4 regions of the Pseudomonas sp. GNP014 genome follow, and region 2 is predicted to be linked to each of the others. Evidence: riboswitches for the same ligand, from Rfam matches in the RefSeq annotation. Region 2 holds a riboswitch; each other region holds the start of a gene.

Region 1 (7,249 bases), 980 kb from region 2:
GGCTTTGTAGTCGTGATACGCCACGGCGTTCATGCTGGTGACGGCGCGGCCGTGGATGATCACTTGCGCGCCGGTATCGCTGTTGGGTTTGAGCAGCACCGGGTTCATATCGGTGTGCGGCTCAAGAAACGCCGCCTGCGCCTGCACCGCTTGCGCACGGCCGATCTCGCCGCCGTCGGCGGTCACCGCGCTGTTGAGCGCCATGTTCTGCGGTTTGAACGGCACGACCGCCACGCCCTGACGGGTCGCCCAGCGGCACAGCGCTGTCACCAGCGTGCTTTTGCCGGCGTCGGAAGTGGTGCCCTGCACCATCAGGGTGGTCATTTCGATTCCTTGGTAAAGGCTTGCAGCGCTTTTTCGAGCCGCGCCTCTTCAGCCGCGTCGGCGGGCAGGCCGAAACGCAGACTGCTGTTGTGGGTGAAGAGACGCAGGAGAATGCCGCGGCGGGCCATGAATTCATGCAACGTCGCCGCATGCTCGGTGCTCAGCCACTGGAACAGCGCGCAACCACCCTGCGGCTTGAAACCATAACGCTCAAGCAACGAGGCCAGGCGCTCGCTGGCTTCGTCGCTGCGAATGCGTTGACGTGTATGACCTTCAGTGTCTTGCAGACAGGCCTGCCCGAGCACCCGCGTCGGTCCGCTGACGGCCCACGGCCCGACCTGTTCGGCGAGCAATCGGAGCAGCCGGCGTTCGGCCAGGACAAAGCCGAGGCGAACGCCGGCCAGACCAAAAAACTTGCCGAACGAACGCAAGACAATCAGACCGACCAGATGAGTGTGCGCAGCCAGACTCAGCTGCGGCGTGTTGTCCATGAACGCCTCATCGACCACCAGCCAGCCGCCACGCTGGGCGAGCCGCGCGTGCCAGTCGAGCAGACGCGCCGGGGTCAGGCTCAGGCCGGTCGGATTGTTCGGATTGACCACCACCAGCACATCGAGGCTGTCGAGAAAAAACTCGACTTCCTGTTCCAGCACTTCGCGCACGATATAGCCGCTGCGCCGCCACGCTTCGGCGTGTTCGGCATAACACGGCGACAACACACCGACCTTGCCGGCGCGGCGCAAACGCGGCAACAACTGGATGGCCATCTGCGAACCGGCCACCGGCAATACCTGCGGTGCGCCATAGTAGTCGCACGCAGCCTGCTCCAGACCGTCATCGGTTTCCGGCAGGCGCGCCCAGGCGCGCAGCGGAATCGCCGGGACCGGAAACGGCCACGGCGCCAGACCGCTGGACAGATCGAGCCAGTCGGCCTCGGCGATACCGTAATCGAGTGCAGCCTTGCGCAGCCGGCCACCGTGCTCAAGCATAGAATTCAGCCCCCACGCAGAGAATCAGCAGCCATAACCATACCCCGCGCTGGACCAATTGCCAGCCGCGATCAATGGAATCGGCATCGGCCGGCACACCTTCACCAAGTTGTGGACGCTCGTGCAGTTCGCCGTGGTAGATCGCCGGGCCGCCCAGCTCCACGCCCAGCGCGCCAGCGCCGGCCGCCATGACCGGGCCAGCGTTGGGGCTGTCCCACTTGGGCGCCTGGCTACGCCAGCACTTCCAGGCCAGTCGGGTATTGCCGAGCAACGCGTAGGTCAACGCCACCAGACGCGCAGGAATGTAGTTGAGGACGTCGTCGATTTTCGCCGCCGCCCAACCGAAGCGCTCGAAGCGTTCGTTGCGATAGCCCCACATCGCGTCGAGCGTATTGCTCAAACGATAGAGCACCACGCCCGGCGCACCGGCGACGATAAACCAGAACAGCGCGGCGAACACCGCGTCGCTGCCGTTTTCCAGCACCGATTCGGTGGCGGCGCGAGCGACGGCGGTGCTGTCCAGTTCACAGGTCTGGCGGCTGACCAGATAGCCGACGCGCTTGCGCGCCTCTTCCAGATCATCGCTGCGCAGGGCTTTGGCTACGGGCTCGACGTGTTCGCCAAGACTGCGCATGCCGAGGGCGCAATACAGCGCGAGAATCTCGACGAGCCAGCCCACGTACGGCGCCCAGGAAAACGCGGTGGCGAGCAGCGTCAGCGGCAGCACGGCGATCACCCACGCGGTGACCCCATGACTGCGCCAGCCGCGCCCGCCCGCATTGAAACGTTGCTCGATGCGCCCGGCGAAATTGCCGAACGCCACCAGCGGATGCCAGCGTTTCGGTTCACCCAGCAGCGCATCCAGCGCCACGGCGGCGACACTCAACAACGCCACACTCATTGACTCACTCCCCAAAAATTTTCAAACAGCAACTCATTCAGCGGACGCGCCTGCGCCCACCCTTCGAGGACCAGCATCGGTGCCGGATAAAATGCCTTGACCGGCCCCAGACACAACACCGCCAGCGGCTTGGCCCCGGCCGGCAGTTGCAGCAGATCGGCCAGCGCCTGCGGTTCGAACAGCGACACCCAGCCCATGCCCAGGCCTTCGGCGCGAGCGGCCAGCCACAGGTTCTGGATCGCACAGGACAACGAGGCCATGTCCATTTCCGGCAATGTGCGGCGACCGAAAATATGTTTTTCGCGATCGTCCATCAGCGCCGCGACCAACACCTCGGCGCAGTCGTTGATGCCTTCGACCTTGAGCTTCATGAACTCATCGCTGCGCTCGCCAAGGGCTTCGGCAGTGCGGATGCGTTCTTCTTCCACGAGGTTCTGGATCTGCCCGCGCAAGGTGCGATCACTGATGCGGATGAAGCGCCACGGCTGCATCAGACCGACGCTCGGCGCCTGATGGGCAGCCTCCAATAGACGGCGCAACAGCTCCGGTTCGACCGTGCCACCGGTGAAGTGACGCATGTCGCGGCGTTCGGCGATGGCTCGATAGACGGCTTGGCGCTCGGCCTCGGTAAATGCGTTGTCGGTCATGGCCTCTTCGCGAGCAAGCTCGCTCCCACATTGGACGGGGTGCTTGCTCAAGAAACGCGATCCCCTGTGGGAGCGAGCTTGCTCGCGAAGGCGGCGTCACGATCTGGCGCAAACAATGCGGCAATCGCAGCAGGATTCGACGGAAAATAAAAGTGCACATACGAAGCCGTCATCCGCCCCTCGCGATAAACCGCCTCGGCCCCGCGTCCGCCATTCGGGCTCAAGCCACGGGCAATCGGTGTCAGCTCAGTGGTGGTCAGCGAATGATGATAGGTGTGGCCGCGCAACGAACCTTCCGGCAGGTCCACCGCTTGCAGCGCCAGTGCCGCCAGACGTTTTTGCATCACCGCATCACCGCGCAGCAGCCCGAGCAGTTCGGCACGGCGGCCTTCGACATCGGTCAACGAATCAAGCAGATAGAGCATGCCGCCACATTCGGCGAGCAACGGCTTGCCGGCCGCATGGTGCGCGCGGATCGCGTCGAGCATTGCGGTGTTTTGCGACAACGCCGCGTGGTGCAGTTCCGGGTAACCGCCAGGCAGATACAGGCTGTCGGCCTCGGGCAATTGCGTGTCGCGGATCGGCGAGAAAAAACTCAACTCGGCGCCCATCGCCCGCAACAGGTCGAGGCTGGCGCCGTAGATAAAGGCAAAGGCTTCATCGCGGGCGACGGCAATGCGCACGCCTTCGAGCAATGGTTCGGCGGTGATGACTTCAGGCGCGGCAAATTCCACGGCCGGTGGCAGCGCTACCTCGCAACTGCTGGCCAATGCTTCGGCGGCCGCGTCGAGACGCAGATCCAGGTCATTGAGCTCACTGGCCTGCACCAGACCGAGGTGCCGGCTCGGCAACTCGATTCCGGTTTCGCGGGAAAGCGCGCCGTACCAGCGCAGGCCTTCAGTGAGGCTGCCTTCGAGCAATTGCGCGTGACGCAAGGTGCCGACGCGGTTGGCCAGCACGCCAGCGAACGGTAGATCCGGTTGATACTTCGCCAGGCCCAGCGCCAACGCACCGAAAGTCTGCGCCATCGCGGTGCCGTCGATCACGCCAAGTACCGGCACGCCGAAATGCCGCGCCAGATCGGCGCTTGATGGCGTGCCGTCGAACAGGCCCATCACACCTTCGATCAGGATCAGATCGGCCTCGGCGGCCGCTTCCCACAGCAAACGCCGACTGTCCTGCTCGCCGACCATCCACATGTCCAGTTGATACACCGGCGCACCGCTGGCGCGCTCGAGAATCATCGGATCGAGAAAGTCCGGGCCGCACTTGAAGACGCGCACCTTGCGCCCCTGATTGCGATGCAAACGCGCCAGCGCAGCGGTGACGGTAGTCTTGCCCTGACCGGAGGCCGGCGCAGCGATCAACACCGCCGGGCAGTGACGTGGCTGATTCAAAGTTCGACGCCTTTCTGCGCTTTGATGCCGGCCTGGAAGGCATGTTTGAGCATGCCCATTTCGGTGACGGTGTCACCCATCTCGATCATTTCCGGCTTGGCTGCGCGGCCGGTGACGACCACGTGCTGCATCGGCGGACGCGCCTGCAAGTCGCTCAGTACCCGATCGAGGTCGAGGTAGCCGTGCTTGAGGGCGATGTTCAATTCATCCAGCACCACCAGGCCGATCGACGGATCGCGCAACAGCTCGCGGGACACTTCCCACGCCGCTTCGGCGGCGGCGATATCGCGCTGACGATCCTGGGTTTCCCAGGTGAAACCCTCGCCCATCACATGAAAGCGCACTTGCTCCGGGAAGCGGCGGAAAAACAGCTCTTCGCCGGTGCTGTTACGGCCCTTGATGAACTGCACCACGCCGCACTGCATGCCGTGGCCCATCGCGCGGGCAAGCATGCCGAACGCCGAACTGCTTTTGCCTTTGCCGTTGCCGGTCAGCACCAGCACCAGACCGCACTCATCGGGCGAGTTGGCGATGCGCTCGTCGATCACGGCTTTTTTGCGCTGCATGCGCGCCAGATGGCGTTCATCACGCTCGGGGGAATCAGTCATGGGGGAGCTCTCCGTTGAGGCTGAATAACGGCGGGCAGGCACAAGAATAGACGGCAAAAAGCCTGGCATCGCCCACCGTGATGCCGCTGGATGGATCAGGCCGGTCTCCGGGCTCATGAGCGGCGATGCGCCTGGCTGCGCGCCTTCCCGCTTCTGTCGAGGCAGTGGCTCAAGGCGCAGCTTTTACTCATTTACCGTTGCGGGGGCAGCGCCGGGATTGTGGTGGCTCTTCGCGCGAAGACAACCCTCACCGGCTTCCCTGTTTCACTCTGTCGACGGGGTGTCACAGAGCACCTGAAACAAGCCGCGAAGGTTAGAGGGTTGGGGGTGGAGCGTCAATTAAAGAGGGGGACATCGGTCGAATAACTGCCGTCGATCAATTATCTGACGCCAATCTTGTGCCACACTGATACAAGTGATATCAAAGAGCCATGCTTTTCCCGGAAAAGCCCATCACAACAATAAGGATGATGACGATGCAAGGCATGATCATCAGCAACCCGCGCCTGGAATTCCTGCGCCCGGTGCTTGAACGCTGGTTTGACTGTATCGACCGTTACAACGCCGTGCGCGGCGACAGCGACACGCCTTACTGGCATGACGAGAACGCCAATCTCGGATTGCTCTCGGCGGCAGCCTGGATGGCCGAACTGGTGACCCTCAGCCAGACGCCCACCCGCAAACAGAACGAGGATGGCGAGCGCAACGCCCGCGCCGATCTGTTTATCGCCGGGACTGACGACCGCGCCTTCATTCAGGCCACGCAGCGCTGGCCACGGGTCAACAACCTCAACCTGACCCAGGCCCTGCAGGACATTACCAGCGACGCCAAACGCATCAGCTACGCCAGTGATCTGCGGCTTGGCTGCCTGTTCGTCGCCCCGCAAAAGGCCCAGCACAGCGCCAGCCCTGAAGAATTGCAGGACATGGTCGACGATCTGCAAAAGGAACACACCTGCGCGGTCGCCTGGTACTTCCCTTACGCCTACCGAAAACTGCGCAGCGAAGCCGGCAACTATCACCCGGGCATCGCCGTGCTGTTCAAAGAGGCCCGTGGCTAAGCGGTTGAACCATCGGGCGCGTCAGCTCCTCTATGATTAGGAATGCATTCATAGGGAAGATCAGTAATGCGCAAAACCCGACTCGCTTTCGTCATCGCCCTCGCCGGAGGGCTCACCGCCTGCGGTGAATCCTCTAGCCTGCAAGTCTCCGACGGCACCGGCCCGTCACCGAAACTGCCCGAACCGAACAAGACCCTGATCCCGACAGTGAACATCGCTCCGGCAGTCGGCTGGCCCGCCGGCGGCAAACCAACCGCTGCGGCCGGCACCCAAGTGGCCGCGTTTGCCGAAGGCCTCGATCATCCGCGCTGGCTTTACGTACTACCCAATGGTGACGTGCTGGTAGCGGAAACCAACGCCCCGCCGAAACCGGACGACAGCAGCGGCATTCGTGGCTGGGTCATGAAAAAAGTCATGGGCAAGGCCGGTGCCGGCGTGCCGAGCCCGAACCGTATCACCCTGCTGCGCGATGCCGATCACGACGGCGTAGCGGAGACCCGCACAGTATTTTTGCAAAACCTCAACTCGCCGTTCGGCATGACACTGGTGGGCAATGACCTGTATGTCGCCGACACCGATCGCCTGCTGCGCTTTCACTACGAACCCGGCGCGACCGAGATCAAGACGCAGCCGATCAAGGTCACCGATCTTCCGGGCGGCACGCTGAATCACCACTGGACCAAAAACGTCATCGCCAGCAAGGACGGCAGCAAGCTGTACGTCACCGTCGGCTCGAACAGCAACGTCGGCGAAAACGGTCTGGATAAAGAAGAAGGACGCGCAGCGATCTGGGAGGTGGATCGCGCCACTGGCAATCACCGGATCTTCGCCTCGGGCATCCGCAACCCCAACGGCCTGGCCTGGGAACCCACCACAGGCGCACTGTGGACGGCAGTCAACGAGCGTGACGAAATCGGTAGCGACCTGGTGCCGGACTACATCACTTCGGTCAAGGACGGTGGTTTCTATGGCTGGCCATTCAGCTATTACGGGCAGCATGTGGATGAGCGCGTGAAACCGCAAAACCTTGATCTGGTGGCCAAGGCCATCGCCCCGGACTATGCCGTAGGCCCGCACACCGCTTCGCTGGGTCTGACGTTCGCCGAGGGCAATAGCCTGCCGGCGCAGTTCAAGGAAGGCGCGTTCATTGGGCAGCACGGCTCATGGAACCGCAAGCCGCACAGTGGCTATAAAGTGATTTTTGTCCCGTTCAGCGCAGGCAAACCGAACGGAACACCGGTGGATGTGCTGACCGGTTTCCTCGACAAGGATGAGAATGCGCTAGGTCGCCCGGTGGGCGTGGTGATCGACCAGCAAGGGGA
Region 2 (7,249 bases):
CTCACTGCCTAACACCCGTCCAACCAGAATCAGCGCCGTACGCCGAAATCCTTTGGCTGCAACCTTCCCGGCAATATCCGCCAGCGTCCCCACCACCCAGTCCTGATCCGGCCACGTCGCCCGGTGAATCACCGCAATCGGGCAATCCGCGCCGTAGTGCGGCCGCAGCTCCACGAGGATTTTCTCCAGATGATTGACCCCCAGATGAATCGCCATGGTCGCGCCATGCTGCGCCAGACTGGCGAGTTCTTCGCCCGCCGGCATCGCGGTTTTGTCGGCATAACGGGTCAGAATCACGCTCTGCGACACATCCGGCAGGGTGAGTTCGGCGCCTAACAACGCCGCACACGCCGCTGTTGCCGTCACGCCGGGGATGATCTCGAACGGAATGTTCAGCTCGCGCAGATGGCGAATTTGCTCGCCGATCGCGCCGTACAGGCTCGGATCGCCCGAATGCACGCGCGCCACATCCTGACCGTTGGCATGGGCGACCTTGATCAACTCAATGATCTGCTCCAGATGCAATTCGGCGCTGTTGACCACGGTCTCCGCCTGATGCCCCTCCAGCACCGCCGCCGGGACCAGCGAGCCTGCATAGATGATCACCGGGCAGCGACGGATCAGCCGCTGGCCTTTGACGGTGATCAATTCCGGGTCGCCGGGGCCGGCGCCGATGAAGTAGACGGTCATCGTGGAATCCTTTGAAAACAGCCGCAGCAACCCTTCAGATGAAGATTGCTCATGATCGAGGGCGGGGATTATCGGGGGTTTACGCAGCGCCGGCCAAGGCCAACGTCGCCTGGGCGTATTTTTGACGGGAAATCAGCAGCTTTGCCGGGGCCTGAATCAGTTGTTCGGCCAGGGCCAGGGCGGCACTTTCCGCCACGCCGTAACAACCGGTTCGCTCGTAGGCGATTTGCGAGTGGTGACTGAGCCGTTGCTGATAACCGGCCAGTTCTGCGCTGCTGAAGTACAGCAACGGCAGAGCCAGTTGTGCGGCAAGTTCCTGCAAACCCGGTTCATCACGCTTGAGGTCGATACTGGCCAGGGCCTTGACTGCCTCAAGTTCAATGCGATGGGCCTGCAAGGCCTGATCGAGTAACGCGCGCAGCGTGCTGGCCGGGCAGCCACGCTGGCAGCCCAGGCCGACCACAAAGGTCGACGCTGCGCGGTCATTCATCATAAGTGGTAGTGACCATCGCTTTTGCGGCGGAACAACCACGCGCTGATCAGGCCCAGGGCCAGCCAGAACGCCACGTTGGTCAACTGCGAAGCGATTTTGAACTGGGCTTCAAGTGCTTCAGGGGCGAGCATGGAGTGCACTTCCGGTTGTGGCGCGCCAATCACATGGGGCACCGCAAGGATCGCTACCCCGAGGATCTTCATCACCCATGGACGGCTGAAGGCGATCAGCGCGAGGCCGACGGCCGTGGACGCGGCGGTACCGATCCACCACAGCTGCCGCGAGGCCAGATCGGCGGCAGCGGTGCCGGGCAGTTCAGGCGGCAGGCCCAGCGTCGGAGCGAGGACGAAGGTGGCGTAACCGGCCAGGCCCCAGAGCAGGCCTTGCGAGGTTTTGGTCGGTGCACGCAGGGTGTACAGACCGGCGAGCATCAGCGCGAAACCGACCGCCACCACCAGATTGCCGCCGGTGGTCGAGGCCACACGCTGCCAGCCGTCTTCCGGCTCCCAGGCTTCGGCGTCGTGGGTGTGCGCCGCGGTGCCGGCAGCGTGTTCGTGGACCGCAACAACCGGTTCGGCTTTTTCAAAGGTTTCAGCCTGCAGAATCAGTGGTGAAACCCAGAAGCTCTGCAGCAGCGTCAGGAGCAGGGCGGCCAGCAGCCCGGTAAAACCTGCGGTTTGCGCAATACGCTTGATCATGTCGGCAGGTCTCAGTGGCACGGGAACGCGGCGCTGTGGCGGGTATCGTGAGCGGCGTTGTGCACCGCTTCGATGTGCGAAAAACCGGCGAAGTAGACGAGGCCGGCACCGAGGATCGAGGTGAAGAACGCCGCGATCAGGCGTTGGCTCAGTGTGGCGGTGCTGGCGATTTTGTCTGTGTTGCTGGCGGTGCTGCTGATGATCGACATGGCGCTTCCCTCTGGAGTGTCAGCGGGTGAATAGAGCGCATGAAAACCCCTGCGAGTCAGGCACGCAGAGGTTCGAACAGCGCCCGCCCACCGCGGGTTGTCAGGTTCAGCGACGCAAATGCGCGCTGTGTGTTGCGGGCCGGTCTCCGGGCTCACGAGGGGTTGGCGTCAGGCCGACTTGCAAGCGTCACCTTCCCATGCCGCAGGGACACAGTGGATCTGACACTTCGCTCGCTTACCGTTGCGGGGGCAGCACCGGACTGACATGGCTTTGAGTAAAGCACATGATTCACCGGTTTCCCGTTTCACCCTGTGAAGGGCACCCGTAACAAGTTGTGTAGGAGAGCATGTGGGGGGGAATTTAGTCAATTGAATGGGCATATCCGTTGCTGCGGGTGTTGTTGATTGGGCTCCCGCCCTTACGGTGGGTCACTTTTTCCAGACGCCGGAATGCCGGCCCAGCGAAAAATAACCAAAAAGGCTGCCCCCGGCGTCAGTCTGCAAGAGCCTGGTCGGCTTTCAGGCCGCCATCGCTGGCAAGCCAGCTCCCACAGGGATTGAGGTCAACGGGTAGACGTTGGTCGTCTGGCTGGTCGTCATCGCGAGCAGGCTTACTCCTACAGGTGGATCGCGAGCAGTCTGCGAGAGCTTGGTCGGCTGTCAGGCCGCTATCGCTGGCAAGCCAGCTCCCACAGAAAAGCAAAGGCAGCCCACAGCACACAGCACACAGCCCTTGCTTCTCACCACTCAACACAATGAGCGTTAGCTCGAGTACCGCTTTTGATCTCAGCGCCCGTCGGCAGGCTGAGTGGAGGGATTTAGCCGGGGGTGGGAGCGTAGCGACCGTTTGGCGCAGCCAAACACATCGAGAGGAGGTGCAGCGCAGCAAACCGGAGGCGATGCCCCCCGGATAGATCCCGGAGCGAAGGGACCCGAGCCTAGGCGAGGGCCGAACGTCAGGGTAAAGCCTTTTTGGTTACTTTTTCGGCGTCTGGAAAAAGTGACCCGCCGTAAGGGCGGAACCCTAATCAGCAACACCCGCAGAAACGGATACACCCCCAATCCAAACATTGACCCATCCCCACACCATGCGTAGCCTTGCGCTTTCGAGGTTCTTCGGCACATGCCGAAGCTAAGAAGGGAACGCGGTCAAAGCCGCGGCTGCCCCCGCAACTGTGAACGGTGAAGTTCGCTGCCACGCCACTGCCAGCTCGATCAAAGAGCCAGCGGGAAGGCGCAGCGAATGCCAGGCCAAGCCTGAACGCCGTCAGCCAGGAGACCTGCCTCGTCACAGATTCTCACTACAACCGGGCGGGGTGATCCGGTGGCGAACGCTTCCGGCGCGCATGCGCGTTGCCGGTTCTCGTCCCGTATGCCCGCCGATTTGCCAAAGGGCATACCGATGAAAACACTGGCCAAACTCCCCGTCACCATCGTTACCGGCTTCCTCGGTTCGGGCAAAACCACGCTGCTGCGGCACATGCTCGACAACGCCCAGGGCCGTCGTATCGCGGTGATCGTCAACGAGTTCGGCGAGTTGGGCATCGACGGCGAAATCCTCAAGCAATGCACCATCGGTTGCACCGAAGAAGAAGCCACCGGCCGGGTCTACGAACTGGCCAATGGCTGCCTGTGCTGCACCGTTCAGGAAGAGTTCTTCCCGGTGATGCGCGAACTGGTGGCCCGTCGCGGCGATCTCGACCATATCCTCATCGAAACTTCCGGGCTGGCCCTGCCAAAACCGCTGGTGCAGGCTTTCCAGTGGCCGGAAATCCGCAGCGCCTGCACTGTTGATGCGGTGATCACCGTGGTCGACAGCCCGGCCGTGGCCGCCGGCACTTTCGCTGCGTTCCCGGATCAGGTCGATGCCCAGCGCAAACTCGATCCGAACCTCGATCATGAATCGCCGCTGCACGAACTGTTCGCCGATCAACTGGCCAGCGCTGACCTCGTCATTCTGAACAAAGCCGACCAGACCAGCCCTGAAGATCTGGCGCGTGTACGCGCTGAAGTCGCCGAAGAACTGCCGCCGGCGGTGAAAATCATCGAAGCGAGCAACGGTCGTCTGCCGCTGGACGTGCTGATCGGCCTCGGCGCCGGTTCCGAAGAACACATCGACAGCCGCCACAGCCATCATGATCACCACCATGGTGAAGGCGATGACGACCACGATGACCATGATCACGACGCCTTCGATTCGATCTCCATCGAACTGCCGCAAGCCGACGAAAGCCTGCTGCTCGACGCCCTGACGCAGCTGGTGGTCAAGCACGGCATCCTGCGTGTCAAAGGTTTCGCCGCCATTCCGAACAAGCCAATGCGCCTGCTGATTCAAGGCGTGGGCACGCGTTTCGACAAGCATTTCGACCGTCAGTGGGGCGCCGATGAAGCGCGCGTCACCCGTCTGGTGTTGATCGGTCAGGAACTCGACGCCGCACAACTCGAAGCGCAACTGCGCGCCGCGCTCAGCGTTTAAACCATGCACCTGCTCAGGACCCAGCCCGGCGGTTTCGTGTCGGATGACAACATTGCCGACCTTGGCCAAACCCCCGCCGAGCTGGTGATCCTGTGCAGCGGCGATTCCAGCCTGGCGCTGCTCGCCGAAGCCGCGCAGCAATTGCCCGAGGATTACCCGAGCCTGCGTCTGGCCAACCCGATGCAGGTGCAGAATCACGCGTCGGTCGATCTGTACGTCGACGAGGTGTTACGCCACGCCAAGGTGATTCTGATCTCGCTGCACGGCGGCATCGCTTATTGGCGCTACGGCGTCGAGCGGCTGGTCGAGCTGTCGGAGCGCGGCGTGCAGGTGATTCTGGTACCGGGCGATGATCGCCCCGACCCGGAGCTCAGTGACCTGAGCACCGTGCCCGCCGAAGATCGCGACCGCCTCTGGCAATTCCTGCGTCAGGGTGGCCTGGGCAATGCGCTGGATTTCTTTCATTGCCTGGCCAACCGCTGGCTCGCCCGTGATTACCCGTGGGGCGAGCCGCAAGCCTTGCCGCGCACGGCGATTTATCACCCGGACAAAACCAGCGCCGCACTGGCTGACTGGCAAGCCGACTGGCTGCCGGAATGCCCGGTGGCGGCGGTGTTGTTTTATCGCTCGCATTTGCAGGCGGCCAACACCGCGTTCATCGACGTGTTCTGCCAGCGCTTGCAGGCAGCGGGGCTCAATCCGCTGCCGATCGCCGTCGCCAGTCTGAAAGAGCCGGGCTGCCTGAGCGTGGTCGAGGATTGGCTGGATGAAGTCGAGGCAGGGGTCATTCTCAATACCACCGGTTTCGCCCAGTCCAGCCCGGAAGCCCCGCACCTGCGGCCGTTTCGCCGCAACATTGCGGTGATTCAGGCCATCTGCGCCCAGGACAACGAGCCCGGCTGGCGCGACAGCGAGCAGGGGCTGGGCCCGCGCGATCTGGCGATGCACATTGCCTTGCCGGAACTCGACGGACGCATCATCAGTCGGCCGATCAGCTTCAAGGATCTGGCCTGGCGCAGCGAGCGCAGCCAGTCCGATGTGGTCTGTTACCGCGCGCAGCCCGAACGCATGGATTTCGTCGCTGAACTGGCGCGGCGCTGGATCGACCTCGCGCGGGTGCCGAATGCCGGTAAGCGCATCGCACTGGTTCTCGCCAATTACCCGACCCGTGACGGCCGCATCGGCAACGGTGTCGGTCTCGACACGCCGGCGGCGGCGCTGAACATCCTGCGTGCGTTGCAGGCTGAGGGATATCCGGTCGCGGCAGAGCTGCCGGGCAGCGGCACCGAGTTGATTCAGCAATTGCTCGGTGGCGTCAGCAACGACCTCGAGACGATTGATCTGCGCCCGTGCCAGCAAAGTCTGGCGATGGATGATTACCTGGCCCAGTTCAACGCACTGCCCGAGGCCAATCGCACGGCCGTGGCCGAGCGCTGGGGAGCGCCGCAAAACGATCCGATGTGCCGCGACGCACGCATGATGATCGCCGGCCTGCGCTTCGGTCTGACTTTTGTCGGCATTCAACCAGCGCGCGGCTATCAGGTCGATCCGAGCGCGGTGTATCACGACCCGGATCTGGTGCCGCCCCACGGCTATCTGGCGTTCTATTTCTGGTTGCGCAAGACCTACGGCGCCCACGCGGTGATCCACGTCGGCAAGCACGGGAACCTCGAATGGCTGCCGGGCAAGGGCGTCGGCCTCTCGGAAAACTGCTGGCCGGACGCACTGCTCGGGCCGCTGCCGAACATATATCCGTTTATCGTCAACGATCCGGGCGAGGGCGCCCAGGCCAAACGGCGCACGCAAGCGGTGATCATCGACCACCTGATGCCGCCGCTGACCCGCGCCGAAACCTACGGCCCGCTGCGTAATCTGGAGCTGCTGGCCGACGAGTATTACGAAGCGCAACTGCTCGATCCGCGCCGCGCCCGCGAGTTACAGCGCGACATTCTGCAACTGGTGCGCGATACGCAGATCGACCGCGAACTGCAACTCGATGCCGCGCTGGACAGCGATGCCGACGCAGCGATCTGGTTGCCGCGCCTCGATACGTATCTGTGTGATCTGAAGGAATCGCAGATCCGCGACGGTCTGCACATTTTTGGCGAATCGCCGACCGGGCGTTTGCGGAACGATACGTTGCTCGCGCTGCTACGGATTCCACGAGGCGACGGCAAAGGCGCGCAATCAAGCCTGTTGCGAGCACTCGCCAAAGCGTTCGAACTCGGATTCGATCCACTCGATTGTGCGCTGGCCGATCCATGGACAGGCCCGCGTCCCGAGGCGCTGCAATCGCAAAGCGACGAAGTCTGGCGCACTGCCGGCGACACCCGCGAACGCCTCGAACTGTTTGCTTCGGACCTGATCTCCCAAACACTACAAATCCCCTGTAGGAGTGAGCCTGCTCGCGATGGCGGTGTGTCAGCCAACATTGAGTCCACTGACACACTGCTATCGCAAGCAGGCTCACGCCTGCAAGGACCGCGTTGGGCGGAGGTCAGTGCAATCATCGACCATCTGCGCGAAGTCGTCGCGCCACGCCTCGATGCCTGCGGCCCGGCAGAAATGCGCGGTCTGCTCGACGCCCTCAGCGGTCGCTTCGTCCCCGCTGGCCCGAGCGGCGCGCCCAGCCGTGGCCGTCTCGACGTGTTGCCCACCGGACGCAACTTCTATTCGGTGGACG
Region 3 (7,249 bases), 690 kb from region 2:
CCAGGCGAACGAGCGCGCCGTGACCCCCGAGGCGAGTTCTGCGGCCTCGACCAGCGTCACCTGTGCACCCTTGCGCGCAAGGTGATACGCCAGCGACGCGCCCACAATACCCGCGCCGACCACCACCACGCGCTTGCCTGTCCTGTCAGCCATATCAACCTCCCTGTTGTTGACCGGCACACGGTACTACATCCCGACGAAGGCGTGCCTGGCGACCACAAAAAAGCCCGACTGATGCCGGGCTTCCTTTATTCGCAAGGCCTTAAGCTGCCACGTCCTTCCTGCAACAGGTCTTCATGGCTTGCATTTGCACGCCGGGTTCTTCGAGTTTGTCCTTGCCCGGCAACTGATCAGCAGAAGACTAAGATGCCGACCGCTGAGTGATTTGTTTCGGCCCCGCCAGCGCCCAGGCAATCAGGCCGAACAACGGCACAAACACGATCAGCACGATCCACACGCCTTTGTTGCTGGATTTTCCCTCGCTTTTGCGCACCCGGTTGATGGCCCAAAGTTCGATGAGCAGAAGAACTGCCGCCAGTACGATCCACACGGTTTCGATTTGCATTGGCTACCTCCTGATGGTCTTAGGGTTAGGTGACCGGTGCGGTGGCGGGTTCATTTATTTTTTTGCAGGGCTTTGAGTTGTCGGGCCAGTTCGAGTGCCACGCGACCGCTGGCTAAGGTGGGCAACAGCTGGGTGAAGGGGATAACGATCAGGCGGTTTTCGCGCACCGCACGCAGTTGCGACAGCACCGGGTCGTGGGTCAACAGGTAGCGCTTGCGGCTGGCGGGCGACCAGTCGGCATCGGCCAGCAGAATCACGTCCGGGTCGCTGACCAGCAGGGTTTCGCGGCTCACGGTGACCCGGTATTGATTGATCTCGGCGAACAGGTTTTTCGCGCCCGCAGCGTCCAGCAATGTGCTGACGAAACCGCGCCGTCCTTCGCTGTCGAGGCCTTTGACTTCGCTGTCCAGGTAAAACACTGACAGCGGTTTCTGCGTGCCGGCCAAGGCTCGGGCATTGGCGAGGTCGGCCTCCATCGCGGCCAGCAGTGCCTTGGCTTTCGGTTGTTTGTGCAGCAACGCGCCGAGGTTCAGCAGGTCATTGCGCACATGCCCGAAGTAATCCAGCGAATGCCCGTTGCACGCCGATTCCAGCAGGTAGGAACCGATGCCGTTGCGCGCCAGCGCCGAGCGTGAAGTGACGCCGTCACCGAAGGCTGTGGCGAACCCACCGATCACCAGATCCGGCTGTTGCGCGTACAACACTTCGCTGGATGGGTACTGACGTGCGATCACTGGCACGCCGAAATACGCGGTTGGGCGCTGGCCGGCATCGGTGTCGTCCAGATACGCGACGCCCACCAGCGATGATCCGGCATCAAGCGCCAGCACGAGGTCAGCTGCGTGCTGATTCAGCGCGACGATGCGCGCGGGCGGCGAAGCGGAAACCTGCCAGTGCTCGCCGCAGTTGCGCACGTTGTCAGCCATAGCCGCCGATGAGCAGAACAGGGCGCCCAGTGCACACCACAAGAGCTTCATGCGCGCCCCCGGATCAGCAAATCCTCGACTACTTCACCGCCCAGCAGATGCTCCTCGACCAGGCGCTGCACCTCCTGCCGGTTGTGCACGCCGTACCAGCAGCGTTCCGGATACACCGTTACGATCGGTCCGAGATTGCACGGAAACTGGCAATGAGTGCGGGTCAGTAACACGCCGCCCGGTGTCTCGATGCGATCGTGCGCCAGCAGATGCCGGCGCAGGGTTTTCCATAACTGCAAGGCGCCGCGCTGAGTACAGCGCGGGCCGGTGCAGAGGAACACATGGCGCGCGTGATCGGGCACTTGCGACCAGTCCGGATGAGTATCGACGCCGTCGACCTTGGTGATTTCACTCATCAGAAGCGGTACGTGTAGCGAATTTCAGAGGTGAACGGCCGGCCGAGATTATCGACATTGTTCGAACGGCTGGTGACGTAATCGCGGTCGAACAGGTTTTCCATCAGCAGGCTTACACGGTGCTGATGCGCGTGGTCGAGGTAGCGATAAGCATCGGCATCGACCACCGAATAGTTGCCGTACTGCACCTGCTTCGAACTCTTGATATCGCGTATGTAGCGGATCGCACCCCCGGCCCCCCACATACGATTTTCCGACTCATAACCCACCCTTGAGCGGGCGAAGAATCCCGGGATGTCGTTGATGCTCACGCCGCTGCGCGACTCGGTGAGATTGCGCGTCAGGTCCGCTTGCAGGCTCCATCGCTGGGTGAGCGCCAGTTTCGCGTCGGCCTCGAAACCGCGCATGCGGATCTGCCCCTCACCGTTGACCCACTGCATGCCGTCGAGGGTGATCAGGTCGTCGATCTTGCGTTTGAACAGGCTGACGCTGGCGCTGAATTCGCGCTCGAGCAGAAAGCCCTGGTAGTCGACACCGAGTTCGGCGTTGCGGCTTTTCTCCGGCTTGAGGTTGCGGTTGCCGATCTCGTCGCCCGGCTCGTTGACGAACAGCTGCTCGGCATTCGGCAGTTTGTAGGCGCTGCCGTACTGACCGCGCACGGCCCAGTTATCGTTGAGGTCGTACAGTGAGGTGAGCATGCCGACCGTGGCGCCATCGCCGCCGCTCATGGCTTCGTGACGAATGCCGAGGCTCGGGTGCCAGTCGGGCAGGGCGGCGATTTGCGGGCGCAACTGCGTGTAGATCGCGTGGGCTTCGGCCTTGTCGTTGTCGATCACCAGCACATCGTCCTGACCCTTGAACCACTGGTTGTCGGTGCCGAACACCAGGACATGGCCGCCGGGCAATTGCGCCTTGCCTTCGGCCTGTACGCCCCAATCGGTGAAGCCCCAGTAGTCGTTGTGGTTGATGACCTTGGTACCGCCGCCATCCACGTTGTTGACGCGGGTGTAGCGGGTGTCCCAGTCGTTGATGTGGCCTTTGACGAAGTAGCTCACGCGCTCGTTGACGGTCTGTTCGAAGGTCGCCGTGGCGATCTGCTGCACACGGTCGTTGGTGGTGTTGTGGTTGTTCAGCGGGCGGGCGAAATCGAGGTTGGCGTCGGCGTACTGATAGAACAGTTCCAGCCGCGCGTCATCGGCGAACGATTGAATCGCCTTGCCGCCGAAGGTGGTGACTTCGTAGGCACGGTTTTTCTCGCTGACGTTCTTCATGTCGCGGTTGCGGTACGGCTGGTAACCGTCGGAGACGTTGTGGCTGGCATAGGCGAGCAAACCCAGTTCGCCGAAACCGTTGCTGAAGATGTTTTCGACCCGGACGTCTTCGGTCGTGCCGCCAAAGCTGTCCACGCCCAGATTCACTTCGCCGGCGGCTTTGCGCGATTGCGGGCTGCGGGTGACGATGTTTATCACCCCCGAGACCGCCTGGGTGCCGAACAGCAGGCTTTGCCCGCCCTTGAGCACTTCGATGCGTTCGATGGCGTTGGCCGGCAGGGTGTCCAGGTACAGGCCGCCGTACAGACGATTGTTCAGGCGCACACCGTCGAGCAGGATCAGCGTGTCGTCGTTACGGCCGCCGAGCAACGAATAGGTGCCGTAGTCGAACGGGCCGTTTTTCGGCGCCACGTACAGGCCGGGAATGAACATCTGCAGGACGCGGCTGACATCGGCGCCGGGGCCGGCACGTTCGATTTGTTCGCGGGAAACCCTCTCGATTTTGCTGCCGTACTGCGCCATGTCGGCGACGGTGGTGGATTCCACTGACGGCGCGGAAACGATTTGCTGATCGAGTTGCAGTGGCTTGTCGTCGGCCAGCAGCAAAGGGCTGAGCAGGCAGCCGAACAGCAGGGTTGGTGCAGAAGTGTTGAAAGGTCGAATCATTGTCTTCTCGAAAAGGATCTTCGCAGAAGAGCATGCAGGAGAAGGCATCGCGCACAGCCAATACCGGCCCATGCCCGCCCACCGCAGGATTTTGCCAAACGCATTTCAGGCCGGTCTCCGGGCTCGCGCGTATCGAGGCTTTCACCTTCCCATGGCCGTCTGGCCACAGTGGTCTGTCGAAAGCATCACGCGCCTACCGTTGCGGGGGCAGCACCGGACTTGTTCGCAATGAACGTACCGGTTTCCCGTTTCACCCCAAGCACGGCGGCAGGGGGCACCTGAAACAGGCCCGCATCTGAACACTCGCAACAGCGTTCGTCAACTTCTGGCGGGACTTCTGCTCACATCGGTTTCAGCGCCGCGAACTGGCCGCTCAGCCACGTATAGAGCTGTGACACGGCCGGGGTAATCTGCTTGCGATGCGGGCATACCAGGCTCAACGGCGAGGTCTCGCCGGGTTGCTCCGGCAGCAATACAAGCAGGCGACCTGATGCGATGTCGGCGCTGACATCCAGCCAGGATTTGTAGGCGATCCCTTCGCCGTCCAGCGCCCAGCGCCGCACCACGTCGGCGTCGTCGCTGAACAGCGGCCCCGAGACTTGCACGGTCTGATTGCCCAGGTTCCATTTGTCGTAGACCCGGCCAGTCTGCAAATAGAGCAGGCACTGATGATCCAGCAGTTCATCCGGGGTCTGCGGCTGGCCGTGGCGTTGCACGTATTCAGGCGAGGCGACCAGCACCCGCCGGTTCCACGGTGCCAGCGGCAGCGCTACGTAGTTGGCATCCACGTTGGCGCCATAACGAATCGCCACGTCCACCGGGTCGCGAAACAGATCGACCATCTGATCCGACAGCACCAATCGCAAGGTCAGCTCCGGGTGCTGGCGGCGGAACTGCGTCAGCCACGGCAGCAGGATATTGCGCCCCAGATCCGACGGCGCGGTGACTTGCAACACGCCGCGCAAGGTGGCGTTTTCCCCCCGCAAATTGTCCTCGCCCTGCTTGAGGGCTTCGAGCACCGCGTGGGCGGTGGGCAAGTACTGCTCGCCTTCGGCGGTCAGGCGCAGGCTGCGGGTGGTGCGGGCGAACAGGCGCACATCCAGTTCGCGTTCCAGCCGCTTGATCGCGGCAGCGACCTGGCCGGGCAGTAAATCAGCCTCCAGCGCAGCAGCGGTAAAACTGCCCAGCGCGGCGCTGCGGGTGAATAAACCGAGATCGTCGATGCGGATCATTTTCACGCCTGCAGTGAAAGTGTTGGCGCATTCTGCCGGTTTTTCTTTGCCCGAGGGAAGCCGAAGATGGCGGCCAGTGACTGCCACAGCCCTTCAGAATCAGAGATCCCATGAAAGCCATCACCTTTACCCAACACGCCTTGCCCATCGAAGATCCGCAATCGTTGCAGGACACCGACATCCCCGAGCCCACGCCTGGCCCGCGAGACCTGCTGGTGGAAGTGCGCGCAGTGGCGGTCAACCCGGTCGATACCAAAGTCCGCGCCGGCACTTTCACCAAGGAACCGAAAATCCTTGGCTGGGACGCCGTCGGTGTTGTCCGTGCAATCGGCGCCGACGTGACGCTGTTTCAGCCCGGCGATGAAGTGTTCTATGCCGGCTCGATTGCCCGCACCGGCAGCTACAGCGAACGGCATCTGGTGGACGAGCGGATTGTCGGGCACAAGCCGCGCTCGTTGAGTGCCGCCGATGCTGCAGCGTTGCCATTGACCTCGATTACCGCCTGGGAATTGCTGTTCGATCGGCTCGGTGTCGCCGAGGGCGCGGGGCAGGGCCAAAGCCTGCTGATCACCGGCGCAGCGGGTGGCGTCGGTTCAATGCTGGTGCAACTGGCGCGGCGTTTGACCGGGCTCACCGTCATTGGCACCGCTTCGCGCCCGGAAACCGCTGACTGGGTGCGCCAGCTGGGCGCCCATCACGTCATTGATCATAGCCAGCCGATGCTCGCGCAACTGCAGGCGCTGGGCGTGGCCGAGGTCGATTACGTCGCCAGCCTGACGCACACCACGCAGCACTTTGCGCAATTGATCGAAGTGCTGCGGCCGCAGGGGCGTCTGGCGGTGATTGACGATCCCGACAGCCTCGACGTCATGCCGCTCAAGCGCAAATCGTTGTCGCTGCACTGGGAACTGATGTTTACCCGTTCGCTGTACGAAACCGACGACATGATCAACCAGCATCATTTGCTCAACCGGGTCGCGGGGCTGATTGACCAGGGCGTATTGCAAACCACCGTGGGCCAGCACTTCGGGGCGATCAATGCGGCCAACATGCGCCGCGCCCATGCCTTGGTCGAAAGCGGCAAGGCCCGGGGCAAGATGGTGCTTGAAGGATTCTGAATATTCGAACGGGCCATGACGGCCCAGCGAGGAACACATGATGCGCATGAACAAACTGCCCGCGATGTTGGCCATTGCCTCGACTTTGAGCATGCCTTTGGCCCACGCCATCAGCGCTATCCCGTTGCCGCTGAATACGCCGGCCGACAGGGCTTTTGGCACGCTTGAACAAGTCCACGCGTTCTACGACGCCATGCCTACCGGCGTGACGGTCAGCGAAACCGGGCGAATCTTTGTCAACTTCCCGCGTTGGGGCGACGACGTGCCGTTCACCGTCGGCGAAATCCGCGACGGCAAGGTGGTTGCGTACCCGAACGCGGCGATCAATCAGGAGAATCCGCGCGACCCGAGCGATGGCTTGATCAGCGTGCAAAGCGTGGTCGCCGACGGGCAGGGCCGGGTCTGGCTGCTTGACACCGCCGCGCCAGGGTTTGCCGAACCGAAAGCCAGAGGCGCGAAACTGCTGGCGGTGGATCTGGCCAACAACCGCATCGTCAAACGCCTGGTGTTTCCGGACAACGTCATGTTGCCGAGCACCTACGTCAACGACATGCGCTTCGACTTCCGCGCCGGGGCCGAAGGCACGGTGTACGTCACCGACTCGTCGCTGCGTGGCCCGGGTGCAATCATCGTCATGGACATCGCCACTGGCCGCGCCCAGCGCCGGTTGAGCGGAGTGCCGGCAACATCGGTCGACCCGGATTTCGTGCCGGTGGTCGAAGGTCTGCCGCTGACCGTCGCGGGCGCGGACGGCAAGCGCACACCGTTGGGCGTGGCGTCGGACGGCATTGCGCTGTCGGCGGACGGCAAGACCCTGTACTTCACGCCGCTATCCAGCCGCCATCTGTACTCGGTTGCCACCGCGCTGTTGCGTGACGCCAGCGTCAGCGAACAGCAACTGGCCGCTGCCGTGCAGGACCTGGGCGAGAAGGGCGCGTCCGATGGCATGGAAGCCGATGCCGCCGGGGCGGTCTATGCCGGTGACTACGAACACAACGCGATCCGCAAACGCCTGCCGGACGGCCAGTGGCAAACCCTTGTCCACGACCCGCGCCTGCTTTGGC
Region 4 (7,249 bases), on a different contig from region 2:
GGCGGCGATCAGCGAGCACATGGCAACGACGACATTGTCGGTGTGGCGCTGAGTCAGGCCACGGCTTCGAGCTGGTGCTCATCGGTCTGGCTGGGCGAATCTGGTGCTGATCTCCGTCGCTAAGCTTCTACCTGTCGCGATCTACGCGACGACGGCCAAGATCCGCAGCCTGTTGCGCGACCGCGAGGAGACCATCGCTTGCCGGCCGGTGAACGCCATGTAGGCGCTGGCCAACCGCGTGGTACCGCTGCAAACGCTGGCGCTGGGCGTGATCAATGCCGCGGTCGACGATCGTCGGCCTGGAACTGGTCCTGTTGATCGGCTTGATCGTGCGGGGCTGCGGCGATCGTGCCGTACATGGTCTCGTGATCGGGATCGGTGTGGCGCTGAATTGCCGGGTCGTCGACCGCGGGCCGAACTGCATCCGATGATCGGGATCGTCGTGTCACGGTCGGTCAACTCGAGGGTATGGGTGCTGACGCCGTGACTGGTCGGCGATCGCATTGGTCTGACCCCGGTCGCGGTGATCTTTGCCATCTTGCTGCGGCCGAACTGTTCTGGCTTCACCGGCGTGCCGCTGGCGCCGCTGGTCGCGGCGGTGATCATGGCGCTGGGTGCGCCATGCGGCACGACTGCAGGATTCTGATCGATAGTGGGCGTGACGGAGCCAGAGCTGTAGAGAGAGGCGAACCCGGCCGAAGCGCCGGGTTGCTGTGTCCGCAGGCCCGGCGCCAAAGAATCTGTCATAAAGCGTGTGTTAATGCAAACCTTCGACTTCGCTTGGATGTTGTATCGCGCGCCTTAGTTCACGGCAAACTTTGCAAACTTTACACAGAGGCCATGAACGGTTCTGCGAGAACTGTCTTCAACGAGCATGAAACCATTCAGCCGCCCACAGGCGTGCGCTGCGCTACGACGTCATCATCACCTACTACCCAGGCGCCAATGCCGCTGCACCGGCCACGTCGAGCGCGACGCCGAAGCTGATGCGCCCTGCAGATAGAAAAGCCTGACTCCAACCGCTGGCAAACACGGCGTAGGGGCGAAACGGCACCGTCTCGCAGGCGGCCTGCCTGCGTCTCCAGCAGACGGCTGAGCCTGCGGCGGCTGCCATGGGCCCGAACTCGATGATCGTGGTGTTGAAATCCTCGACATACCTGGAGCAGTACGACTGGTTCGCCTGGACGATCCGCAGGTGATCGCCGGCAAGGCGACCTGGAAGAGGTGATGCTCCATTGGTTCAATCGTCTGCGTGACAGTGGATCGGCGCCTGCTGATCGCCGCGTCGACTCCGCCGCGTGAGTCGCCTGGTCAAACTGGCGGACTGAAATCGTGCTCAACCCGGTGTTCGACTTCGATGCGTCCTTCCGATGAAGACAAATTGCGTGCGCGGAATCGCGCGATCCCGTCGTGCTGCACCTGACCGATGAGGTCGGCCACTTCATTTTGACGCGCGGGATCCGCAGCATCAGCGGCACCGCCTTGATGGCCCCGAACAACTTGATCAGGTCTTTGGCAGGCCGACGAGCTGATGTCATCCTTTGAAGAAACCGGGGGTGAGCCAAAACCGCTGAAACCTGCGGCTCGCAGTGGTTCCGCCATATTCAGGCGCTAGAAAATCTGCTTTCCTGCACGGTTGGCAGGCTGTGTATCGGTTCACGGGCTGAAGCGCTTAGATGTAAATGAGAAACCGAGAAGGTCACAAAAGGTCGATCGAATCTGCAAATGAGGTCATGAAGCGGATAGTCGCTTTTTTACAACGATCAGCGACTGGTCGTGTGCCATGCTAAATTGTTTGCACCTCTTGTGCCTTTCTACCCAAAACTCACGTCGTTCCAGTTGCGCTGTCATTCTCCAGTTCAGAAGAGCCTCAGAACCTGGAAATCTGCCACTTGCCGAGTCTTCGCCGCATTTACGAGGAAGAGCTGGAACACTGAAAGAGCTGTTGAACTTCAAGAAGCTGTATGAGCTGCTGGTCGGCCGACAGCATCGAAATGTGGGACGTCCCTATTCGGTACCGTTACTGTTTCTGGTGCACTCTCCTAAGCGGCTCCCATCGGAGTGGTTTTTATTTGGCCATCTGTTTGGCGAAGAAGCCGGATGAACCCGCCGTGGTCGATGAATGATCAACGTGCATGCCCGCTGGTTCCGCGAGCAACCTTGAGCCGGCCACTGCCGTCCTTCGCCATCAACGGTCGTCGCGGTCGTGCCAGTCACGCCGGGATCGACTGGGTGACAACGAGTTGATCCACTCCAGCAGTCGTTGCAGTGGTGGTGTTCGCATCGACAGCCTGGGCGACAGGAGGGAAAGCAACTTCATCGAAGCCAAGCGCGCCGGCGATGGCTCCGACGTGGTCCACGCCGAGCAGCTCCGTCGCCGCCACGTCCGTGGCGACCAACGCGCCAGCCGAGAGACTGAGACTCACAAGGTGAGTGAAGTCTCAATCGAAGTTTGTTGCATAGGCCAGAATCTGTATCATATCATGGCAGCAACCGCCTGCGTGTCTAGGCGGTACTTTTGTTTTTGGTCCATTGGCAGAAAGCGCAGCCAGATCAGGATGTTCGCTCGACCACCATGTTGGCCTGCCTTGCTCTCAATCTCCTTCTGGCGTAGCGCGGTCAGGGCGTGCGCCAGTCGCAGATCATCGCCCGCGCCTGTGGTGCGTGTGCAGTGTTCGGGACTCCTCCCAGCCACCTCGCCGTGAAGACGCGCCGTTCGGCGCCCTGGGCTGGAATCCACGTGATCGCGGCCGCAGACCACGGTACCGATTGCAGTGGTCCGACCGGCTTCGTTGACCGTGATGCGGCGGCATCAAGCCGCGTTCCACGCGAGAGATGATCGTGATGAGCGCCGACGTTCGGCAGCAGGTTATACGGTGACCCTACCTCCGCCGACCATGGTGTTCCCAGGTGAACCATGTGCATCCACGTCGGAGGGCGCTTCGTGCATGCGGCAACCGTGGTACGGTGAAGCTGGACAGCTGGTCGAAGGCGTATCGGCAGAAAAGCGTATCTGAGCGCCAGCGTGTTGCAACTGGAGCACCTGGCGCGTACCTGTGAGTTCAATGACTCACAATCCAATGCAGGAGAGCTGGCGGCGATAGCAGTCAATCAACAGCGACGTCGAAGATGACGCTGTCATCGCTGAGCAGGCCACTCAGCCGCTTTGGTTCAGGCAATGATTTGGCGAACGAGTCGCCAGATTCGTCGCCGATCATCGAGCCACGAGCAGGTCCCGCTGGTCGATCACGACGCCCACCGGGCGAACCTGAGCGTATTCTGACCTCGTCGAGGAGCTCTGGTCAGACATCACCTGAGGTTCTGTTGTCTGCCTGCGCTGAACGGGACAAAAATCACTCGACAGCCACTGTGCGGCTTGTGAGTCCATGACGTGTTGCCCATGAATGTGCTCTCCTCTGGCTGCGCGGCAGGCGATCGCCTGGTGAACGTCAGACCCAGCGAAGGCGGGCGCGCGCGGGGTGGACCGGCATAGTCGGGGGCGACGGCCCGGCCACGATCAAGGCTTCCGGCGGTTTCACGCGCCATCGACACGCCGCCCTGCAACAGCTGAATGGCGAGCCATAGCAACGAATGCCCTTGACCGAAGTGATGCTCGCACGCCAGGTCGCGACCCACTTCGGCGCACGCTGTCACCGCCGTCGCAGTGCGCCTGCTGGCGTGGGTCTCGAGGCCAGGCCGTTGGGGCTGCGGATGCCCGAGGCGAAGATCCGCGACGGCCAGTGGCGCGATCGACTCCACCGCTGCGCCGCCGATCCAGACCGTTCTCGCCGACGTTGCTGTTCGAGCCGATGGTGATGTACAGCTCGCTGTGCCTCGCGGCGATGACGTCTTTGGTCCAGCGGTGATTCAGCGTGCCGCCTGGAAGATCGGCGACCTTGATCGGGCCGGCGTCGATCTTGGTCGCGCCGGTACTTCGTAGCGGAGCGCAGCAGGCGATCGTGTCGCGCATACAGGCTCATCGCCCATCAGTGTCATGCGCCGAACGGCGAATCAGGTTCTTCTGGAATACTGTGCGGGTCTCCGCTACGCCGTCGTGATCGGCATTGCGCAGCAGGGTGACACGCTGGTTCGGCTCGGCAATGCCGGCACCGGCCTTGCCCATGACCTTCTTCATGACCCAGCCAACGACGCCGCCGCTGTCGTCCGGCTTCGGCCGGCGTCGGCTTCGGCGACCAGCACGTCACCATCTGGGCACGTAAAGCCAGCGCGGGATCATCGAGGCCTTCGGCAACGCGGCCACTGGGCGCCGGCCTGCAGCGGGACTGTTTGCCGCCGGCGGGCCAGCTGACCGCCGGAGCGATGTTCACTGTCGGGATCAGGGCTTGTTCGGTCGGGGTAGTTCCGGTGATGGGGCCGGTGCCGTCGGAAGACTCGCAGGTGACAGGATTCACCGCAGGGCGGTGAGCCCTCCGGCCAGGGCGATGACGAAAGCGAGTCGGGTCTCGTGATTACCGACCTCCTGATGAACGCATTCTGAATCATAGAGGAGCTGACGCGCTCGATGGTTCAACTGGAGGTAGTCATGGGCCCTTGAACAGCACGGCGACGCCCTGGGCCAGAACTCGCTGGCTTCGCTGCGCAGCTTCCGGTAGGCGCTGGCAAGTACGAGGCGACGCGAGGTGAAGGTTCTGCGTTGTAGATCGTCGACCATGCCTCCTGCACTCTTCAGGGGCTGGCGCCGGCGCCGGCCTTCTGCGGGGCGACGAACAGGGAGCCGAAGCCGCGCAGATCACGGCGAAGCCGATGCGTCTGGCGTCGCTGGCAATGTCCTGCAGGGCCTGGGCGACCAGGTCGAGGTTGTCGACCCGTGGTCAGCGCCGCGTGGCAGTGATGAAGGCGACCGTTAGTCCCGCTATAAACAGATCGGCGACGGTGTTGGCGCTGCGATCCTGCTGCCGTTCGCCGGCTGGGGGTGCGGCCAGCAAAATGATGTCGCTATCGAAGGCTGCTCGCTGAGCAACTCGAAGATCGGTGTCTCCGTCACGCTCGAGTAAGGCGTGCTCGCTGTCCGTGATGGCGTCGGAACGGTCGAGACAGTCGAACGAGTGTTCAAGCACGGGCCAGGATTCCAGGGCGCGGGTCGCTGATGATCATGCCTCTGGATTGTCATCATCGATCGTCGGCGATGGCTTTTCCGGGGAAAGCATGGCTCTTCGATACCACTTGTATCAGTGTGCACATATTGGTGTCAGAGATCCATCATCAGTCATTCGATCCATGTCCCCTTTAATTGTATGCTCCACCCCAATCTTTTAACCCTTCGTGGTCGTTCCAGGTGCTTGTGACCCCGTCCACAGAGCCAACAGGGAAGCCGGTGAATCTGTCTTCGTGCGAAGAGCTCATCATAATCCCGTGCTGCCCCGGAACGGCAATGAGCAAGCTGCGCCTCTGAGCCACTGCCTCCACAGAGCGGGAAGGCGTGAGCGAGGCGCATCGCTGCTCATGAGCCCGGAGACCGGCCTGATCCATCGAGCGCATCGACGTGGCGATGCCAGGCCTTTCGCCGTCATCCGCGCCTGCGCCGTATTCAGCCTGAACGGGAAGCTCCCCCACCACGAATTCCCTGAGGTGATGAACGTCATCTGGCGCGCATGCAGCGAAGCTGTGATCGACGAGCTGATCGCTCGGCGCCTGATGAAGCGCGGTCTGGGCGCCGGCCTGCTGACCGGCAAACGGCAAGGCAAAAGCAGTTCGGCGTTCGGCATGCTGCTGATGGGCGATGGCATGCAGTGCGGCGTGGCGCAGTTCATCAGGGCGAAATAGTACTGCGAAGATGTTTTTCGCCGCTTCCTGAGCAAGTGGCGGGCTTTCACGCGCACGGGCGAGGGTCTTCATGGAAACCTATCGTCAGCGTGATATCGTGCCGCCGAAGCGGTGCTGGAAGGTTCGCCAGCCGTTGCGCGATCCGTTGATCGGCCTGGTGGCGCGGCGGATGAATCGAACATCGCCCTCAAGCACGGCCAACCTCGACCTCGATCGGGTACTGAGCGAACTGCAGGGCGTGTCCGCCAGAACGCAGCATGTGGTCACCTCGCCGAGCCAGTGGTGAGCAAATGATCATGGGTGACACGTCACCGAAATGGGCATGTCAAACATGCCTTCGAGGGCGGCATCAAAGCGCAGAAAGGCGTCGAACTTCGAACGAGCCATGTCACTGCCCGGCGGCGTCGATCGCTGCGCGGCTCCGGGTCAGGCAAAGACCAACCGTCACTGCTGCGCCGCGCGTTCTGCATCGTACCAGGCGCAAGGCGCGCGTCTTCAAGTGCGGCCTGGGACTTCTTGATCCCATGATTCTCAGTGTGTCATGGTGCGCCGGTGATCAACTGGACATGTGGATGGTCGGGCGAGAGGGACAGTTGCGCTTCCGCTGTGGAAGCCTTGCCGAGGCCGATTGATCTGATCGAAGGTGCGACTAAACTTATCCAACGGCACGCCATCAAGCGCCGACCGCGCGGCATCGTTGTACTTGGCGTGATCGACGAAACTGCGCAACGGCGCAGACCTTCGGCGCGCTGCGCTGGGCCTGGCCAAGTATCAACTGTATCTACTGTTGCTGCGTGCTGGCCGAACTGGTGTCGCAACTCCTGCGTTATGTGCAATTGCTCGAAGGCAGCCTCTACCGAAGGCCTGGCGCTGGTACGGCGTGCTTTCCCGCGAAACGGGACCGAGTTGCCGAGCCGGCACCTTGACCTGGTGCAGGCCAGCGACCAATGACCTGGACCGTGTTCTGATGTGTGCGAAGCATTTGGCCAGCAGTTGCGAGGTAGCGCTGTCATCTGCCGTGGGAATTGCTGGCGCTGAGCGATCACCGCCGAACCATTGCTCGAAGGCGTGCGCATCGCCGTCGCCGACGAAGCTGGTCCGCCATCCTACGGCGCCAGCCTCGACACCTGTTGCGGCGATGGGCGCCTGAGTTCAAAGTCTCGCCGCACCCGGCCACGCAATTGCCGAGGCCGACAGCCGCACCGCTGTGGTTACCTGGAACCGGCACCAGATGAGGTCGTTGAAGATGGCACGCTGATGTGATCCGCGCACCATGCGGTCAGCCGTTGCTCGCCGAAATGCGGCGGCATGCCGATCCTGCTGATCCGACGATGTCGAAGGCCGCCGTGCCGAACTGCTGGCTGCTGCGCGGCGACGTGGTGACGTAATGCTCCGGCGGGACTGGTGCTGCAAGCGGTGGAACTGGCCGGAAGGTTCGTCGCGCGGCGACACCTATCATCATCGC

Evidence for each region. A riboswitch is a leader RNA that binds a small molecule or an ion and turns the genes downstream of it on or off. The one in region 2 is predicted to bind cobalamin.
Region 1: another riboswitch for cobalamin. It lies ahead of cobO (cob(I)yrinic acid a,c-diamide adenosyltransferase); the one in region 2 lies ahead of ACXX9E_RS18195 (CbtB domain-containing protein).
Region 3: another riboswitch for cobalamin. It lies ahead of ACXX9E_RS21415 (TonB-dependent receptor plug domain-containing protein); the one in region 2 lies ahead of ACXX9E_RS18195 (CbtB domain-containing protein).
Region 4: another riboswitch for cobalamin. It lies ahead of ACXX9E_RS29815 (cob(I)yrinic acid a,c-diamide adenosyltransferase); the one in region 2 lies ahead of ACXX9E_RS18195 (CbtB domain-containing protein).

Annotation. Positions count from the first base shown of each region.
Region 1 covers NZ_JBTGUS010000001.1:3,085,845-3,093,093, reverse strand. Annotated here, with positions in the region: gene ACXX9E_RS13940 (cobyric acid synthase) at 1-324, opposite strand, end outside; gene cobD (threonine-phosphate decarboxylase CobD) at 321-1,313, opposite strand; gene cbiB (adenosylcobinamide-phosphate synthase CbiB) at 1,306-2,214, opposite strand; gene bluB (5,6-dimethylbenzimidazole synthase) at 2,211-2,861, opposite strand; gene ACXX9E_RS13920 (cobyrinic acid a,c-diamide synthase CobB) at 2,909-4,258, opposite strand; gene cobO (cob(I)yrinic acid a,c-diamide adenosyltransferase) at 4,255-4,866, opposite strand; cobalamin riboswitch at 4,948-5,179, opposite strand; gene ACXX9E_RS13910 (hypothetical protein) at 5,343-5,927, shown strand; gene ACXX9E_RS13905 (PQQ-dependent sugar dehydrogenase) at 5,994-7,249, shown strand, end outside.
Region 2 covers NZ_JBTGUS010000001.1:4,062,663-4,069,911, forward strand. Annotated here, with positions in the region: gene cobM (precorrin-4 C(11)-methyltransferase) at 1-690, opposite strand, end outside; gene ACXX9E_RS18185 (cobalamin biosynthesis protein) at 770-1,183, opposite strand; gene ACXX9E_RS18190 (CbtA family protein) at 1,180-1,881, opposite strand; gene ACXX9E_RS18195 (CbtB domain-containing protein) at 1,893-2,090, opposite strand; cobalamin riboswitch at 2,211-2,432, opposite strand; cobalamin riboswitch at 3,183-3,392, shown strand; gene cobW (cobalamin biosynthesis protein CobW) at 3,493-4,566, shown strand; gene cobN (cobaltochelatase subunit CobN) at 4,570-7,249, shown strand, end outside.
Region 3 covers NZ_JBTGUS010000001.1:4,752,356-4,759,604, reverse strand. Annotated here, with positions in the region: gene ACXX9E_RS21435 (NAD(P)/FAD-dependent oxidoreductase) at 1-153, opposite strand, end outside; gene ACXX9E_RS21430 (PLD nuclease N-terminal domain-containing protein) at 362-565, opposite strand; gene ACXX9E_RS21425 (ABC transporter substrate-binding protein) at 616-1,542, opposite strand; gene ACXX9E_RS21420 ((2Fe-2S) ferredoxin domain-containing protein) at 1,539-1,898, opposite strand; gene ACXX9E_RS21415 (TonB-dependent receptor plug domain-containing protein) at 1,898-3,835, opposite strand; cobalamin riboswitch at 3,927-4,132, opposite strand; gene ACXX9E_RS21410 (LysR family transcriptional regulator) at 4,177-5,067, opposite strand; gene ACXX9E_RS21405 (zinc-binding alcohol dehydrogenase family protein) at 5,178-6,185, shown strand; gene ACXX9E_RS21400 (L-dopachrome tautomerase-related protein) at 6,226-7,249, shown strand, end outside.
Region 4 covers NZ_JBTGUS010000019.1:29,187-36,435, forward strand. Annotated here, with positions in the region: gene ACXX9E_RS29790 (hypothetical protein) at 1-123, shown strand, start outside; gene ACXX9E_RS29795 (hypothetical protein) at 524-646, shown strand; partial or broken gene ACXX9E_RS29800 (peptidase P60) at 2,182-2,352, shown strand; gene ACXX9E_RS29805 (hypothetical protein) at 3,977-4,135, opposite strand; gene ACXX9E_RS29810 (hypothetical protein) at 4,833-5,078, opposite strand; cobalamin riboswitch at 5,277-5,499, shown strand; partial or broken gene ACXX9E_RS29815 (cob(I)yrinic acid a,c-diamide adenosyltransferase) at 5,613-6,159, shown strand; gene ACXX9E_RS29820 (hypothetical protein) at 7,044-7,172, shown strand.